DNA from 3 places in the Pseudomonas shirazica genome. Region 3 is predicted to be linked to each of the others. Evidence: riboswitches for the same ligand, from Rfam matches in the RefSeq annotation. Region 3 holds a riboswitch; each other region holds the start of a gene.
The links. A riboswitch is a leader RNA that binds a small molecule or an ion and turns the genes downstream of it on or off. The one in region 3 is predicted to bind cobalamin.

Region 1 (5,611 bases), 930 kb from region 3:
GCCACAGCCTGTGCGCCGGTCGCGGCGGCATGCCGGGGTGCACTGACTACAGATTTTCCCTACCCCCATTCGCGGGCTTGCCCGCTCCCACTGGGGCCGCGTAGCTATCTGGCTGACGCGGCACCTGTGGGAGCGGGCAAGCCCGCGAATGGGGCGCGAGCGCCCCGCATTTTTTACATCAACCTTCAGCCGCCTCACGCTTCAACCGTGCCCGACGGGCCAGGATGTTGAGGATCTCGATCGCCGTCGAGAAGGCCATGGCCGCGTACACATACCCCTTCGGTACATGGGCGCCGAAACCTTCGGCGATCAGCGTCATGCCGATCATGATCAGGAAGCCCAGGGCCAGCATCACCACGGTCGGGTTGTCGTTGATGAAGTTGGCCAACGGGTCGGCGGCCACCATCATGACGATCACGGCAGTGATAACGGCAATGATCATGATAGGCAGGTGCTCGGTCATGCCCACGGCGGTGATGATGCTGTCGACCGAGAAGACGATGTCCAGCAGCAGGATCTGGAAGATCGCCGCGGCAAAGCCCAGGGTAACCGTCGACGACACCTTGGCTTCTTCCTTGGCCCCGTGCGGGTCGACGTTCTCGTGGATTTCCTTGGTCGCCTTCCACAGCAGGAACAGGCCACCGGCAATCAGGATCACGTCCTTCCAGGAGAAGGCATTGCCGAATACTTCAAACACCGGGTCCGTCAGCTGGACGATCCAGGCCACCGTGCTGAGCAAGGCCAGGCGCATGACCAGGGCCATGCTGATACCGATACGGCGCGCCTTGGAGCGGTACTCCACCGGCAGCTTGTTGGTCAGGATGGAGATGAAAATCAGGTTGTCGATGCCCAGCACGACTTCCATGGCCACCAGCGTAGCCAGGGCAACCCAGGCGGTAGGGCTAGCGACGAGTTCCAGCAAGTATTCCATTGTTCAAATCCTGCAGCAGCGGTTGGGGGTCAGATTTCCTGGGTGTCTTCTTTCTTGTCGGCGTCCTTGGGCTTTTGCCCTTCGCTGCCGATGGCCTCGCTCAACGCCTGCTGTGCGGCCTTGTTGGTGTCGTCGATGGCCTGCTTGGCCGACTGCGCGGCCTGGTCGAGCATCTGCTGGGCGGATTTCTCGGCCTGCTCGCAACCGGCCAGGGTGAACAGGGCCAAGGCCAGCACCAGCGGCGTGCCGATGGATTTTAGTTGCAGCATGGGTTCCTCGCTTTTCATGTTCCGGCGGCGCACACGGCGCCTGATGGAGTCGCATTCTAAAGAGCGCAACACATCCGGAAAATTCGTATTTTCAGCGGTTATACTTCGGTTTTTACGAATCCGGAACGATACCGATGCTCAACTATCGGCAGTTGCACTACTTCTGGGCCGTGGCCAAGACCGGCAGCATCGCCCGCGCCAGCGAACAGTTGAACCTGACCCCGCAAACCATCAGCGGTCAGATCAGCCTGTTCGAGCAGACCTATGGCCTGGAGCTGTTCCAGCGCGTGGGGCGCCAGCTGGAACTGACCGAAACCGGGCGCCAGACGCTGATCTATGCCGAGCAGATGTTCCAGCTGGGAAGCGAGCTGGAGGCCATGCTGCGGGCCGGCCCGCAGGAGCAGATCCTGTTCCGCGTGGGCGTGGCGGACGTGGTGCCCAAGTCCATCGTCTACCGCCTGCTGGCACCGACCATGGAGCTGGACGACGTTCTGCGCATCAACTGCCGCGAAGACAAGCTCGAACGGCTGCTGGCCGACCTGGCAATCCAGCGCCTGGACCTGGTGATTTCCGACAGCCCTATGCCCAGCCACCTGGACATCAAGGGTTATAGCCAGAAACTGGGCGAGTGTGGGTTGAGCTTCTTCGCCACCCCGGCGCTGGCACACCGCCTGGAAGGCCCCTTCCCCGCCTGCCTGCAGGATGCGCCATTGCTTATCCCCGGGCAGGAAACCGTGGTACGCAGCCGCCTGCTGCGCTGGCTGGGTGAGCAGCAGGTGCAGCCACGCATCGTGGGCGAGTTCGATGACAGTGCCTTGATGCAGGCATTCGGGCAGTCGGGCAGCGGCATCTTCGTCGCGCCCAGCGTGATCGCCGAGGAGGTGTGCCGCCAATATGGCGTGGAGCTGATCGGGCAGACCGAGGCGGTGCATGAGTCGTTCTATGCCATTTCGGTGGAGCGCAAGGTCAAGCACCCGGGAATCGTGGCGATTACCGAGGGGGCACGACGAGAGTTGTTTAACTGGTAACAGGCAGAATTGACGCCCCCGCGTTTCAATGGTCATATGCCCGCCAGTTTCAGGTGCCCTGCGCCGCCGCGCGCAGGGTGAAACGGGAAGCCGGTGCGTCGTGTTGCCCACGACAAGTCCGGCGCTGCCCCCGCAACGGTAAGCGAGCGAACCCTTCGAGATACCACTGTGCACATGCATGGGAAGGTGAAGGTTTCATGCCCCTCGCAAGCCCGGAGACCGGCCTGGAGCTTCACTTGGCAACCCGCGGTGGGCGGGCGCAGGCCGGTATCCGTGCGTGCGCCTGCGTGCACGGTGCGCCTTTGCGTGTTTTCCACCGGGATCCATTCATTCCTGCAGTAGTGGAACGACATGTCCCGTATCTTCAAGCTTCACCCCTTGGCGGCCTGCCTGGCCGTTTCCCTGCCGGCCCTGGCCGATGACCTCGAGCGACAACCACTGGCCCTGCCCTCCACGGCCATCACCGACACCCTAGACAGCCACGCCATCGACCTGACCACACCGACCCAGGCTGGTTCGCGCCTTGGCCTCAGCGCCCTGGAGACACCGGCCAGCACCAGCAGCATCAGCGCCGAACAGATCCAGCAGCGCAACAACCTCACTGTGCAGGACGCGGAGACCCGCTCAGCGGGCATCAGCTACATCGGCTCACCGGGCGACGGCGGCACGGGCCTGTCCGCCCGCGGCTTTACCGGGCACGGCTCGGTGATGACCTTGTTCGACGGCGCACGCCTGTACACCGGTGCCGGCACCCAGACGTTCCCGGTCGACCCGTGGATGGTCGAGCGCATCGATGTCATTCGCGGCCCGGCTTCGGTGCTGTATGGCGAAGGCGCCACCGGGGCGGTGGTCAACGTGATCCCGAAAAAGCCGTTTGCCGGCGAGGTACGCAACCACCTGCGCCTGGGCTACGGTTCGTGGGACCGCCAGCAGCTCGGCCTGGACAGCGGCGGCAGCCTCGGTGAGCGCCTGAGCTACCGCCTGGCCCTGAACCAGCAAACCGGTAACGGTTGGGTCGACCGCACCCCGTCACGCAGCCTGGCGCTGAGCGCCGCGCTGCGCTTCGATGCCAGCGACGACCTCAGCTTCACCCTCGCTCACGACCGTGGCGATGCGCAGCCTGCCAACTACTACGGCACCCCGCTGATCGACGGCCACTACCGCAGCAGCCTGCGCAAGAAGAACTACAACGTGCAGGACGACGTGCAGCACTACGTCGATGAATGGACCCGCCTGAATACCGACTGGACGTTGAACGACCACCTCAGCGCCAGCAACCAGCTTTACTACATCAAGAGCCGCCGTCACTGGCGCAATGCCGAGGAATACAGCTGGGATGCCGGGCGCCAGCAGCTGCTGCGCGGCAGCTATCTGCAGATCAAGCACAACCAGGAACAGTTCGGCGACCGACAGGCCTTCACCCTCGACCACAGGCTGTTTGGCCTGGCCAGCAAGACCGTGGTCGGCGCCGAGTACAACAAGGTCCGCTTCAACGTCGACAGCAACGCGCCCTACAACGATGTGGGCGGTGACTACGTCGAGCCTTGGCAGCCACAACCGGGTTGGTTCCACAGCGCCTCGCCGCTGCGCCCGCAAACGCTCTCTACCACCCACACCTTTGCCCTGTTTGCCGAAAACCGCCTGCAGTTGAGCGATCGCCTGTCGCTGGTCACCGGCGTGCGCCGCGACCAGAACCACATCGACCAGGAAAAACTGACCACCGACAGCCGCAGCGACCGCAGCCTGCAAGGCGGCAACTGGCGTGCCGGGCTGGTGTTCGCGGTCAGCGACGACCTGTCGCTGTATGGCCAGTACTCCACCAGCGAGGATGGGGTCGACAACCTCATCAGCCTCAGCGCCAACCAGATGCACTACGACCTGACCGAGGCCAGGCAGACCGAAGTGGGCCTGAAGCAGCGCTTCTGGGAAGGGCGTGGCGAATGGACATTGGCGGCCTACCACATCGTCAAGAAGAAGCTGCTGGTGGATGACCCGGTCACCCACGAGAAGCAACAGGCTGGCCAGCAGACGTCCGACGGCCTGGAGGCAACCCTGGAACTGGCGCTGGCGCACCAGTGGCAGGTGTCGGCCAACGCGGCGATCGTGCGCGCAAGGTACGACGACTTCGACGAAATGGTCGGCGGCGTGGCGCAGGATCGTGCGGGCAATCGCCCGGCCAATGTCCCGCGGCGTACCGCCAACCTGTGGCTGAGCAAAGGCTTCGGCCAGCGGCTGGAGGCCGGCATTGGCGCGCGTTATGTGGACGAGCGCTATGCCAATACCGCCAACACCCAGAGCGCCCCCGGCTACACCGTGGTCGATGCCGACATCGGCTGGCAGGTGTTGCCGGATGTACGGCTGGGGTTGCAGTTGAACAACCTGTTCGACCGTGAGTATGTGCAGTCGGCGTTCAGTGGCCAGCAGTGGCTGATGGGGATGCCACGGTCGTACTTTGCGACGGTGGATTACAGCTTCTGATCTGAACTGCCTGCACCGGCCTCTTCGCGGGCTTGCCCGCTCCCACAGGAGTACCGCTGCCCTCAGGCCCGATGAGAAACCTTTGTAGGAGCAGCCTTGTGCTGCGAAGAGGCCATAACTGCCACAGAAAAGCTTCTGTCATGCCGCCCCCTTCGCAGCACAAGGCTGCTCCTACAGGTCCGCTGGGTAGCCGCGAAGAGATCGCTCAACACAGAAACCACTACCCGACGCCGAACAAATAGTTATAAGATAACGTTTCAGTTGACATCCATTCCTATCAGCGACCTCCCATGACAAGCGCCAGCGCCAACCCCACCCTGGTCACCCAGCGCCTGCAGAGCATCGACGCCCTGCGCGGCCTGGTAATCCTGTTCATGCTCCTGGACCACGTTCGTGAAACCTTCTTCCTGCACCGCCAGGTCAGTGACCCGATGGCCATTGATACCACCGAGCCCACGCTGTTCTTCAGCCGCACCCTGGCCCACCTGTGCGCGCCGGTGTTCGTCTTGCTGACCGGCCTTTCAGCCTGGCTGTACGGCGAGAAACACCAGGGCCGCGGCGATGTCTCGGCGTTCCTGTTCAAGCGTGGTCTGTTCCTGGTGGTGCTGGAGTTCACCCTGGTCAACTTCGCCTGGACCTTCCAGCTGCCGCCCAGCGTCATCTACCTGCAAGTGATCTGGGCCATCGGCGTGAGCATGATCGCCCTGTCGTTGCTGGTGTGGTTGCCACGTGCCGCCCTGATCGCCGTGGGCGCAATCATCATCGCCGGCCACAACCTGCTCGATGGCCTGCACTTCGGCGTCGAATCCGCCCTGCACGTGCCATGGGCGATCCTGCATGACCGGGGCTGGCTGGAGTTCTCCGAAAACCTGCGCCTGCGCACCTCCTACCCGGTGCTGCCGTGG
Region 2 (5,611 bases), 1.7 Mb from region 3:
GTTCACCGATGGCCCGATAGATCGCGGCGCGCTCGGCGTCGCTGTAGGCGTATTCGCTCATGGTCGCAACAGCGCCGCCGCCGCATCAGGGTTGGAGGGAAAGTAGAAGTGCACGTAGGAAGCCGTCAGCCGACCCAGACGGTACACCGCTTCGTTGCCGCGCCCGCCGTTGGGGCTCAGGCCACGTGCGATCGGCTCCAGTACGGTACTGGTCAACGAATGGTGATAGGTGTGACCGCGCAGGGTGCCTTCCGGCAGTTCCACCGCCTGCAGGGCCAAGGCAGCCAGGCGCTTCTGCATGGTCGCTTCGCCCGGCAGCAGGCCGAGCAGCTCGGCACGCTCGCCGGCCACGTCGGTCAGGGCATCGAGCAGGTACAGCATGCCGCCGCACTCTGCCAGCAACGGTTTGCCCTGGGCGTGATGGGCACGGATCGCCTCGCTCATTGGCGCGTTGGCAGCCAGGGCGTGGTGGTGCAGTTCGGGATAACCGCCCGGCAGATACAGGCTGTCCACTGCTGGTAGTTCGCGGTCATGCAGCGGCGAGAAAAACTCCAGCTGCGCGCCCAGGTTGCGCAGCAGGTCGAGGTTGGCGCCATAGGTGAAGGCAAAGGCCTCGTCCCGCGCCACGCCAATGCGCACACCGGTCAACGAGGCGACACTGGCTTGCGGCTCGGGTTCGGCAAAGGTCACTGGCGGCGGCAAGGCGGCATCGCAACTGGCGCCAAGCGCTTCGGCAGCGGCATCCAGACGAGCGTCCAGGTCGTTCAGCTCGCTGGCCTGGACCAGCCCCAGGTGGCGGCTGGGCAGCTCTATACCGCGCTCGCGGGACAAGCCGCCATACCAGCGCAGGCCTTCGGTCAGGCTACCTTCCAGCAGTTGCGCGTGGCGCAGGCTGCCCACCCGGTTGGCCAACACACCGGCAAACGGCAGGTCCGCCTGGTAGCGTGCCAGGCCCAGGGCCAAGGCGCCAAAGGTCTGGGCCATGGCCGTGCCGTCGATCACTGCCAGTACCGGCACGCCGAAGTGACGCGCCAGGTCGGCGCTGGACGGCGTGCCGTCGAACAGCCCCATCACCCCTTCGATCAGGATCAGGTCGGCCTCCCCGGCTGCCTCCCACAGAAGGCGGCGGCTTTCCTCGGCGCCGATCATCCACAGGTCGAGCTGGTACACCGGCGCGCCGCTGGCCCGCTCAAGGATCATCGGGTCGAGAAAGTCGGGGCCGCACTTGAACACCCGCACCTTGCGCCCAAGGTTGCGGTGCAGGCGGGCCAGGGCGGCGGTGACGGTGGTCTTGCCCTGACCAGAGGCCGGTGCCGCGATCAGTACCGCAGGGCAATGGCGCGACTGGCTCACAGTTCCACGCCCTTCTGTGCACGGATACCGGCCTGGAACGCGTGCTTGAGCATGCCCATTTCGGTCACGGTGTCGGCCAGCTCGATCATCTCGGGTTTCGCGGCACGGCCAGTGACGATCACATGCTGCATCGGTGGGCGAGCCTGGATGTCGGACAGCACCTGGTCAAGGTCGAGGTAGCCGTGCTTGAGGGCGATGTTCAGTTCATCGAGCACCACGAACTGCACGCTCGGGTCTTGCAGCAACTGGCGCGACACGGCCCAGGCGGCTTCGGCGGCGGCGATGTCGCGCTGGCGATCCTGGGTTTCCCAGGTAAAGCCCTCGCCCATCACGTGGTAGCGCACCTGCTCGGGGAAGCGGCGGAAGAACAGCTCTTCGCCGGTGCTGTTGCGGCCCTTGATGAACTGCACCACACCGCACTGCATGCCATGGCCCAGGGCGCGCGCGAGCATACCGAAGGCCGAGCTGCTCTTGCCCTTGCCGTTGCCGGTAAGCACCAGCAGCAGGCCGCATTCGTTGGGGGAATTGGCGATGCGTTCGTCGATGATCGCCTTCTTGCGCTGCATGCGCGCCAGGTGGCGTTCGTCGCGTTCGGTGGATTCGCTCATCAGGGTTCTCCGCTGGCTGGCGCCACGGCAACGCGCGGCGACAGGTAAAAGGCGGGCAGACGGAGAACGCGCAGGGGCCGTGGCCGTACGCCACGGTGCACCGCGCATCACCCTCCGTGATGCCGTTGGCAGTATCAGGCCGGTCTCCGGGCTTGTGAGCGGGCCTTGGCCCAGGCCTGCGCGCCTTCCCGGGTGCTTGCACCCAGTGGCCCTGCGCGGCCGCGACTCACCTACCGTTGCGGGGGCAGCGCCGGAATCGCGCCATGCTGGCACCCACCGGCTTCCCAGTTTCACCCTGCCCAGTCGGGGCTGGCAGGGCACCTGAAACACGCGCGAAGGTTAGAGGGTTGGACCGGGAGCGTCAATCGAAGCGGGCCGCTTTGCAGCCGAACAGGCACCGCCCGGGTAATGGCCAATTCACCTTGTTGTGCCACACTGAATACAGTGATATCACATAGCCATCACTTTCAGCTGAACGCGATCACAACTACAACAGGAGAGCGCAGCATGCGAGGCCAGATCATCAACAACCCGCGCCTGGAGTTTCTTGCTCCGGTGCTGGAGCGCTGGGGCGACTGTATTGACCGGTTCAACCAGTTTGCTGGCGATGCCGAAGCACCTTACTGGCATGGCGCCGCCGCCAATACGGGGCTGCTTGCCGCAGCGGCCTGGCAAGCCGAACTGGCGGCGCTGCAGCAGTTTGCCGGCAAGAAGCAACGCGACGAAGGTGAACACGAAGGGCGCTGCGACCTGTCGATCAGCAGTGCCGATGAAGCGCTGTACCTCAGTGTCAGTCAGCGCTGGCCAAGAATCGCTCGGCTGGACATGGCCGACGCCCTGCAGCAGACCACTGCCCTGGCGCGCCAGGTGGCCTACCCCAGCCAGTTGAAAGCTGGTGCGCTGTTCATCAGCCCGTGGAAGGCTGGCCAGCATGCCAGCCCCGAGGAACTGCAGGACCTGGTCGACGATCTGCAGAAACATACCGCCTGTGCCATCGCCTGGTACTTCCCGTATGCCTACCGCAAGTTGCACAACGAGCTGGGGCAGTATTTCCCGGGGGTGGCGTTGCTGCTCAAGCAGGCTTGAAGCAACTTCGGCTCGGGCCGGGGCCGGAACTCGTTTCGCAAGCGCGACGTCGCTTCTGTGGGAGCGGGCGTGCCCGCGAAGAATCCAACGCGGTGGCTGGCACCGGCTGCGCCGGTGTTCGCGGGCGCGCCCGCTCCCACAGAGCCCTATTTAAGTCTCCTGTCGTAGTGAAGCGAGCCACCGCAGGTGCCCCACGCCCAGCCTTCATGAGGAGCCAGTTCCGATTACTGGTATTACACGACTGCGGTTTCTGACGATTTTTGCTCTTGCTCTTGCTCTTGCTCTTGCTCTTGCTCTTGCTCTTGATCTTGATCTTGATCTTGATCTTGATCTTCGCGACTTCAGGAGGCCGAGCAGAGGGCTTGCGGAGGGAGGTGACGGGCATGGATGCCCGTCAAGCGCTGAGGCCCCATGGATGGGGCCTGCAGCGCGTACTCCCGGGAGCAAGACCGGCGCGAGGGAACCCCGTAGCGTAGCGGAGGGGCCGGATGATGGGAGCGCAGCGTTTTTTGGTTACTTTTTGTCGCGTTTGACAAAAAGTGACTCGCCGTAAGGGCGAAAAGGTGAGTCAGCGTCGCCATCGTAAATGGACTATCCGCGAGATCAAGACCGGTACTTTTCCGCTCTTCGCTCTTCGCTCTTCGCTCTTCGCTCTTCGCTCTTCGCTTTCAAGCGTGGGCATCAACAACAAGGTCAACATTCATTTTCGAAGGTGGCGCTTAATCACCTTTCCGCCCTTACGGCGGGTCACTTTTTGTCAAACGCGACAAAAAGTAACCAAAAAACGCTGGCTCCCATCATCCGGCCCCTACGCTCCGCTCCGGGGTCCCCTCGCTACGGGCCTGCTCCCGGGAGTACGCGCTGCAGGCCCCATCCATGGGGCCTCAGCGCTTGACGGGCATCCATGCCCGTCACCTCCCTCCGCAGTCCCTCCGCTCGGCCTCCTGAAGTCGCAATCGGCGGCGCCTGAACTATTGCGCGCTTAAAAGCAAAAGCAAAAGCAACGGCAACGGCAACGGCAACGGCAACGGCAACGGCAACGGCAACGGCAACGGCAACGGCAGTTGGATGGTTCCGGGAACCTGGCGAATGTCACCGACCTCTCAATTCATAGGCCCTGTTAGGAGGACGCCGCCCCATGAAACACCTGACGCCTTGGTTATTGGCCGCCAGCCTGACTGCCTGCGGCGAAACCGCCCTGCTGAATGTACTCGACGGCAGTGGCCCAACCCCCCAGCTGCCTGCTCCGGTCAAGACCACCCTCCCCACCGTGAATATCGCCCCGGCAGTGGGTTGGCCCAAGGACGCCAAGCCCGAGGCAGCACCAGGCACTCAGGTGAAAGCGTTCGCCAGCGGGCTCGACCACCCTCGCTGGCTATACCTGCTGCCCAACGGCGACGTCCTGGTGGCCGAAACCAATGCCCCGCCCAAGCCCGAAGATGGCAAGGGCCTGCGCGGCTGGGTCATGAAGAAGGTGATGAAGCGGGCAGGCGCAGGCGTACCCAGCGCAAACCGCATTACCCTGCTACGTGATGCCGACCACGACGGCGTGGCTGAAATCCGCACGACCTTCATCGAAGAGCTCAACTCACCGTTCGGCATGGCCCTGGTCGGCAAGGACCTCTACGTCGCCAACACCGACAGGCTGCTGCGCTTTCACTACGAGCCCGGTGCCATGCAAATTCGCAATGAAGGCCAGCCAGTGGTCGAGTTGCCAGGCGGGCCGCTCAACCACCATTGGACCAAGAACGTGATCGCCAGCCCTGATGGCAAGAAGCTTTTCGTGACGGTCGGCTCCAACAGCAACGTAGGCGAAAACGGTATGGACAAGGAACAGGGGCGCGCCGCGATCTGGGAAGTGGACCCCGCCAGCGGCCAGCACCGCCTGTTCGCCACCGGCCTGCGCAACCCTAACGGCCTGGCCTGGGAGCCACACAGCGGTACGTTGTGGACGGCAGTCAACGAGCGTGACGAGATCGGCAGCGATCTGGTACCGGACTACATCACTTCCGTGAAGGACGGCGGTTTCTATGGCTGGCCCTACAGCTACTACGGCCACCACGTGGACGAGCGCGTGCAACCGCCAGCGCCTGAAAAAGTAGCCCAGGCGCTGGTGCCCGACTACGCCGTAGGCCCACACACGGCATCGCTGGGGCTGGCATTCGCCGAACCGAACGGGCTACCACCGCCCTTCGAACAAGGGGCATTCGTGGGCCAGCACGGGTCGTGGAACCGCAAGCCACACAGTGGCTACAAGGTGATTTTCGTGCCGTTCGACCCATCAGGAAAGCCCTCGGGCAAGCCCGTAGACCTGCTTACCGGTTTTCTGGATGAGCATGGCAAGGCCCAAGGGCGCCCGGTCGGCGTAATCACCGACGGGCGTGGCGGCGTGCTGGTAGCCGATGATGTCGGCAACGTGGTCTGGCGGGTAAGCAAAGCCCCGCCTGTCCTCAGGGGTTCTGCGCCAGATGCCCTTGCGGAATGACGCGCTTGGCCTGCAGGTAAGCCTTGGCCCAGTAGCTGTTGGACAGGTAGTCCAGGCGCACCGTGCCGCCGCTGGAGGG
Region 3 (5,611 bases):
ATTCGGTCTTGAGCTTTTCCATGATGCGGCCCCGGTAGGTGCTTATGGTCTTGGCGCTGAGGTTCATGCAGGTGCCGATATTCTTGTTGTTCTCGCCGCGCGCCAGGCGCCGCAGCACCTCCATTTCCCGGTTGGACAGGCTGGACAGGCGCACTGGCTCGCTTTCCAGCGAGTTGCTGTTGACCGACATCTGCGGGAAGGTCGAGTAGCCCTTGACCAGCGCTTTCAGGGCAAACAGCAACGCCTCGTGGTCTTCTTCCTTGGTGACAAAAGCGCCGATGCCAGCATCCAGGCAGCGCCGCACATACAGGTCGGTGGCCTGGCCGGTCAGCACCATGATCTTGGGCGCCGGCTCCAGGCATTGCAGGCGCTTTATCACTTCCATGCCATCCAGGCCGGGCAGGCCGATGTCGAGAATTACCACATCCGGTCGCAGGTCGCGGGCCACCTGCGCCACCTCGCTGCCATTGCCGACCTCGCCGACAACACGGAAGCGCTCGCGTTCGAGCAACATGCGCAAGGACAGCCGGACGATGGGGTGGTCGTCGACGATCAGCACGGTAGTCATGAAGAAAACTCCTGTCAGGATGTGGTCCGCTTCCTGGATCACTCAGGAATACGTCTGCAAGTGGGGTTATCGGAAGCGCTGCACGATACGACCATTCCCGAAATTTGGTAATGCCGAGTATAGAAGTGTTGAAAGTCCACGTGCTTGTTGTTGAAAAGTCCTACAAAAAGTGGGAAAGACATCACCCTGGCAAAGCGGCGATGCCTGTTTTTGTAGTCGTCATGCGCAGGCGGAGTGTGATTTGCTCACGCGCTGGGTTGAGGCGGGGTTGTTGGCCAGTGCCTGGCCGACCCGTGTCGGGCGTGCCACCAGCTGGCCGGTGCAGTTCGGGCAGCGGCCCTGGAAACGGGTTTCGGCGCAGGTGCGGCAGAAGGTGCATTCGAAGGAGCAGATCAGCGCATCGGGGCTGTCACCCGGCAGATCGGTATCGCAGCACTCGCAGTTTGGGCGTAGGTCCAGCATGGGCATGACTCCTGTTTGCAGGCGGGAAACCGGAGTCTGCTACGCCTGCGGCGAACCTGGCAATGCTCAGTCGCCAGGGCGATACAGGTGGGCGTGCCCGGCGCGATACAAGGCCGATTCGGCAAACGGTGTGTCGCCCAGCACGTGGCCCACAAGGATCAGCGCCGTGCGCCGGAAATCCTTGGCCGCGACGCGTTCCACGATATCGCCGAGGGTACCGCGCACCCAGTCCTGGTCCGGCCAGGTGGCACGATGCACCACCGCCACCGGGCAGTGCGTGCCGTAGTGCGGCAGCAGTTCTTCGACGATACGCGACAGGTGCTTGACCCCCAGGTGAATCGCCAGGGTGCTGCCATGGCGCGCCAGCTCGCCCAGCTGCTCGCCGGGCGGCATCGGCGAGCTGTCACCATAGCGGGTGAGGATAACGGTCTGCGCTACCTGGGGCAGGGTCAGTTCGCAGCCGAGCAGGGCGGCGCTGGCCGCTGTAGCGGTGACCCCGGGGATGATCTGGTAATCGATGCCCAGCGTTTGCAGATGGCGGATCTGCTCGCCGATGGCGCCGTACAGGCTGGGGTCGCCACTGTGTACCCGAGCCACATCCTGGCCTTGCTCATGCGCACTGCGCATGGCGGCGATGATCTGTTCCAAATGCAGTTCGGCACTGTTGATCACGGTCTCGGCCTGGTGGCCCTCGAGCACGGCGGCCGGCACCAGCGAGCCGGCATAGATGATCACCGGGCACTGGCGGATCAGCCGTTGGCCCTTGACCGTGATCAGTTCCGGGTCGCCGGGGCCGGCGCCGATGAAGTAGACCGTCATGGTAAGTCCTTGCAGGAAAGAGGGGTGAAACGTTCAACAGGCCAGGGCGAGAGTAGCCGGGCCCAGTACCTGGCGCGTCAGCAGCAACCTGGCCGTGCCGAGCCGCTGGCTGGCCAGGGCCAGTGCCGCACTCTCCGCCACGCCCCAGCAGCCACAGTGGGCATGGGCAGCGGCGGAGCGGTGGCTGAGCTGGAGTTCGTAGGGTTGCAACTGCGCGGTATCGTACAACACCAAAGGCAGGCCGAGGCGTTCGGACAGTTGCTGCAAGCCGGGCTCGTCGGCCTTCAGGCTGATGCTGGCGATGCCTTGCAGGTCGGCCAACGCCAGGCCCTGGGTGGCCAGGGCCTGGCGCAGCAAGATTTCCAGCGTATCCGCCGGGCAACCCCGACGACAGCCGAAGCCGGCGTAGAAGGCAGGCATCAGGCCTGGCTGGAGCGCCGGAACAGCCAGGCGCTGATCAGGCCCAGGGCCAGCCAGAATGCGGCGTTGGTCAGCCAGGAGGCCACTTTGAACTGGGTTTCCAAGGCGGCGGGGGCCAGGCTCTCGTGCACCTCGGGTTGCGGCGCACCGATCACATGGGGAATGACCAGCAGCACAGCGCCCAGCGCCTTCAGCAACCAGTGGCGAGCGAACACCAACAGGGCCAGGCCCAGCGCGGTGGCACTGGCGGTGCCGATCCACCAGGCCTGGCGTTGCCCCAGGTCGGCTGCGGCAGTACCTGGCAGTTCCGGCGGCAGGCCCAGGGTCGGGGCCAGGCAGAACACGGCGAAGCCGGCCAGGCCCCAGAGTGCGCCGGTGCCGGCTCGCTTGGGTTCACGCAGGCTGTACAGGGCGGTGAGAATCAGGGCGAAGCCGACCGCGACCACCAGGTTGCCGCCGGTGGTGGACAGCACTCGCTGCCAGCCGTCTTCAGGTGCCCAGGCCTCGGCGCTGTGTTCATGCGCTGCCACTTCGCCGGCATGCTCGTGCTCGGCGACGGGGGCCGAGGATTCGTAGGTTTCTGCCTCGAGAATCAGCGGGGCGACCCAAAAGCTCTGCAGCAAGGTCAGCAGCAAGGCCGCCAGCAACCCGCTGAAGCCCGCGGTGCGGGCAATGCGTGTGATCATCGGGTTGTACTCAGTGGCAGGGGAATGCGGCGCTGTGGCGGGTGTCGTGGGCGGCGTTGTGCACGGCCTCGATGTGCGAAAAGCCGGCGAAGTACACCAGGCACAGGCCCAGCAGGCTGGCGCCGATGGCGATGACGACACGCTGGCTGAGGGTGACGGGGGTGGTAATGCTGTGTTGCTTGGCGCTGGTGACGGGCATGACGCGTTCCTCTGCTTTTTGTGGGCAACGGGCAAGCGCGGCAGCCCCGAGCGTGGCAGCCCAGGGGAATGCAACAGCGCCCGCCCACCGCGGGGTGTTCATGAACGCCAGGCCGGTCTCCGGGCTTGCGAGGAGGAGCCAGGCTCCTGGAAAGCGTCACCTTCCCATGCCGGGGATCAGGCACAGTGGTACAGACGCTTCGCTCGCTTACCGTTGCGGGGGCAGCACCGGCCTTGTCCGGCCCTGCTGGAGGGCCTGTGACGCACCGGTTTCCCGTTTCACCCCCATCGGGGGCACCTGAACGCGAGGCATAAGGAGACCATGGGGCGGGGCTGGCGTCAATTGCCCTGATGATAGGGCTTTGGTTTTGCAGTGCCTGGGAGATCGAGCGCCGCCCGCGCGGCGCTTCGCGGCACAAGGCCGCTCCTACATCTGTTTCCGGCCAATTACTCCCGTGCCAGGTGGGTTGCAGCCTTGGTGCTTGGCTGAAGATTGATGAGGAGCAGTCGTGCGCCCCTCGATATCGAATGGAACAAACAAGACGGACAGAGGTGAACTCACAGGAGTAACTGGCCCGAAACAGATGTAGGAGCGGCCTTGTGCCGCGAAGCGCCGCGCGGGCGGCGCTCGATCTCCCAGGCGCTGAAAAGCTCAAGGCATGCGCACTCAAGCCCTCATGTAAGCCGGTTCGGCCTGTAGTGGTCTATGCCGTGAGCATCCACCCGGTCAGCCCCGGGCAAACGCCGCAAGCTTGTCCCCGTCCAGCCGGTAGCGCACCCACTCATCCTGCGCTTCGGCCCCCAGCTTCTGATAGAAGCCGATAGCCGGCTTGTTCCAGTCCAGAACGCTCCATTCCAGCCGTCCGCAATTCTTCGCCACCGCCTCGCGGGCGATGTGCCGCAGCAATTGCCGCCCGGCACCGTCGCCGCGCTGCTCGGGCGTTATGTACAGGTCTTCCAGGTAGATGCCGTTGCGCCCGAGCCAGGTCGAGTAGCTATAGAAATACACGGCAAAGCCGATTGCCCGGCCATCGCGCTCGCACATCAGGCTATGCACGGTGCTGCCCTCGCCAAAAAGGCTGTGCTCGATATCGGCAACGCTCGCGATCACCTCGTGGCGGGCGCGTTCGTACTCTGCCAGCTCGGTGATGAAGGCAAGTATCTGCTCGGCGTCGGCGCGAACGGCAGGACGGATGGTGAGGCTCATGGGACGGCTTCCTTGATCTGATGGTAGCGGTACAGCGATGTGTATCTACACAATTTCGTTAAACTGTACCGGTCGCAGAGGAGGGCGACTCCGTTAGTGTGACAGCACCCATAAAAAAAGTGGATTGCCTGCCATGCTTGCCTCTGCCGACCTGCTGACCGCCTTCGTGCTGTTCGCCTTCGTGTCTTCCATCACTCCCGGCCCCAACAACACCATGCTGCTTGCCTCCGGGGTGAATTTCGGTGTGCGTCGCTCGATCCCGCACGCCCTGGGCATCAGTGTCGGTTTCATGGTGATGGTGCTGGCTGTCGGCCTGGGCCTGGGCGAGGTGTTCAAGGCCTGGCCGGCGCTGTATACGGTATTGCGTTACACCGGTGCCGCCTACCTGCTGTACCTGGCCTGGAAGATCGCCACCTCCGGGCCGGTCGGCACAGCTTCGTCCAGTGCCCGCAAACCGCTGGGCTTCTGGGGAGCGGCGGCATTCCAGTGGGTCAACCCCAAGGCCTGGGTGATGGCAGTCGGGGCAATCACCACCTACACGCCGGCGCAGGGCTATGTGACCAACGTCATTGTCATTGCTGCCTTGTTCGCCCTGGTCAACCTGCCGAGCGTCGGGGTGTGGGTGATGTTCGGCAGCGCCCTGCGCAACTTGTTGCAGAACCCGCGCTGGCTGATGCTGTTCAATGTCCTGATGGCCTTGTTGCTGGTGATTTCACTGTACCCGCTGCTGTTTGTAGAATCAGCGTTTTCCTGACCCCGCGAGTACGGTAAGCCGATGCAGTTGATCCCCTGGTCTCACGAATGCGCCGAAGGCTTCACCCTGCGGGGCTGGCGAACCCCGGCCAGTGGCAAGCCGTTGCTGCATTTTCTGCACGGCAACGGCTTCTGCTGCCTGGCCTACCAGCCATTGCTGATGCGCCTGGGCGAACATTTCGACCTGTGGCTCAGCGATGTGCAGGGCCATGGTGACAGCGACCATGGCGGGGTGTTCCGTGGCTGGAACCGGACCGCTGCGCTGGCGGTGGAGACTTTTGCCGCCGGGCGAGGCGAGTATGGTGACGTACCGCGCTTTGCCGTCGGGCACAGTTTCGGTGGCGTGCTCACCGGCCTGATCCTGGCCAGTGAACCGCAACTGTTCACGCGTGCCGTGCTGCTCGACCCGGTACTGTTCAGCCGGCGCATGCTGGGTGTGATGGGGATGGCAGCCCTGGTCGGCTTGCACCAGCGCCATGCCCTGGCGCGCAAGGCTGC

Region 1: another riboswitch for cobalamin. It lies ahead of IMX18_RS14715 (TonB-dependent receptor); the one in region 3 lies ahead of IMX18_RS10255 (CbtB domain-containing protein).
Region 2: another riboswitch for cobalamin. It lies ahead of cobO (cob(I)yrinic acid a,c-diamide adenosyltransferase); the one in region 3 lies ahead of IMX18_RS10255 (CbtB domain-containing protein).

Annotation. Positions count from the first base shown of each region.
Region 1 covers NZ_CP063456.1:3,179,202-3,184,812, forward strand. The annotation lists gene IMX18_RS14695 (hypothetical protein) at 1-46, shown strand, start outside; gene IMX18_RS14700 (TerC family protein) at 179-931, opposite strand; gene IMX18_RS14705 (hypothetical protein) at 961-1,200, opposite strand; gene nhaR (transcriptional activator NhaR) at 1,335-2,228, shown strand; cobalamin riboswitch at 2,263-2,470, shown strand; gene IMX18_RS14715 (TonB-dependent receptor) at 2,580-4,706, shown strand; gene IMX18_RS14720 (acetyltransferase domain-containing protein) at 4,997-5,611, shown strand, end outside.
Region 2 covers NZ_CP063456.1:3,924,034-3,929,644, forward strand. The annotation lists gene bluB (5,6-dimethylbenzimidazole synthase) at 1-61, opposite strand, end outside; gene IMX18_RS18120 (cobyrinic acid a,c-diamide synthase CobB) at 58-1,353, opposite strand; gene cobO (cob(I)yrinic acid a,c-diamide adenosyltransferase) at 1,350-1,961, opposite strand; cobalamin riboswitch at 2,082-2,301, opposite strand; gene IMX18_RS18130 (hypothetical protein) at 2,469-3,047, shown strand; gene IMX18_RS18135 (PQQ-dependent sugar dehydrogenase) at 4,186-5,532, shown strand; gene IMX18_RS18140 (C40 family peptidase) at 5,498-5,611, opposite strand, start outside.
Region 3 covers NZ_CP063456.1:2,246,815-2,252,425, forward strand. The annotation lists gene IMX18_RS10230 (response regulator transcription factor) at 1-568, opposite strand, end outside; gene IMX18_RS10235 (DUF1272 domain-containing protein) at 788-1,030, opposite strand; gene cobM (precorrin-4 C(11)-methyltransferase) at 1,097-1,849, opposite strand; gene IMX18_RS10245 (cobalamin biosynthesis protein) at 1,883-2,269, opposite strand; gene IMX18_RS10250 (CbtA family protein) at 2,269-2,955, opposite strand; gene IMX18_RS10255 (CbtB domain-containing protein) at 2,966-3,154, opposite strand; cobalamin riboswitch at 3,248-3,470, opposite strand; gene IMX18_RS10260 (GNAT family N-acetyltransferase) at 3,881-4,360, opposite strand; gene IMX18_RS10265 (LysE family translocator) at 4,494-5,114, shown strand; gene IMX18_RS10270 (alpha/beta fold hydrolase) at 5,136-5,611, shown strand, end outside.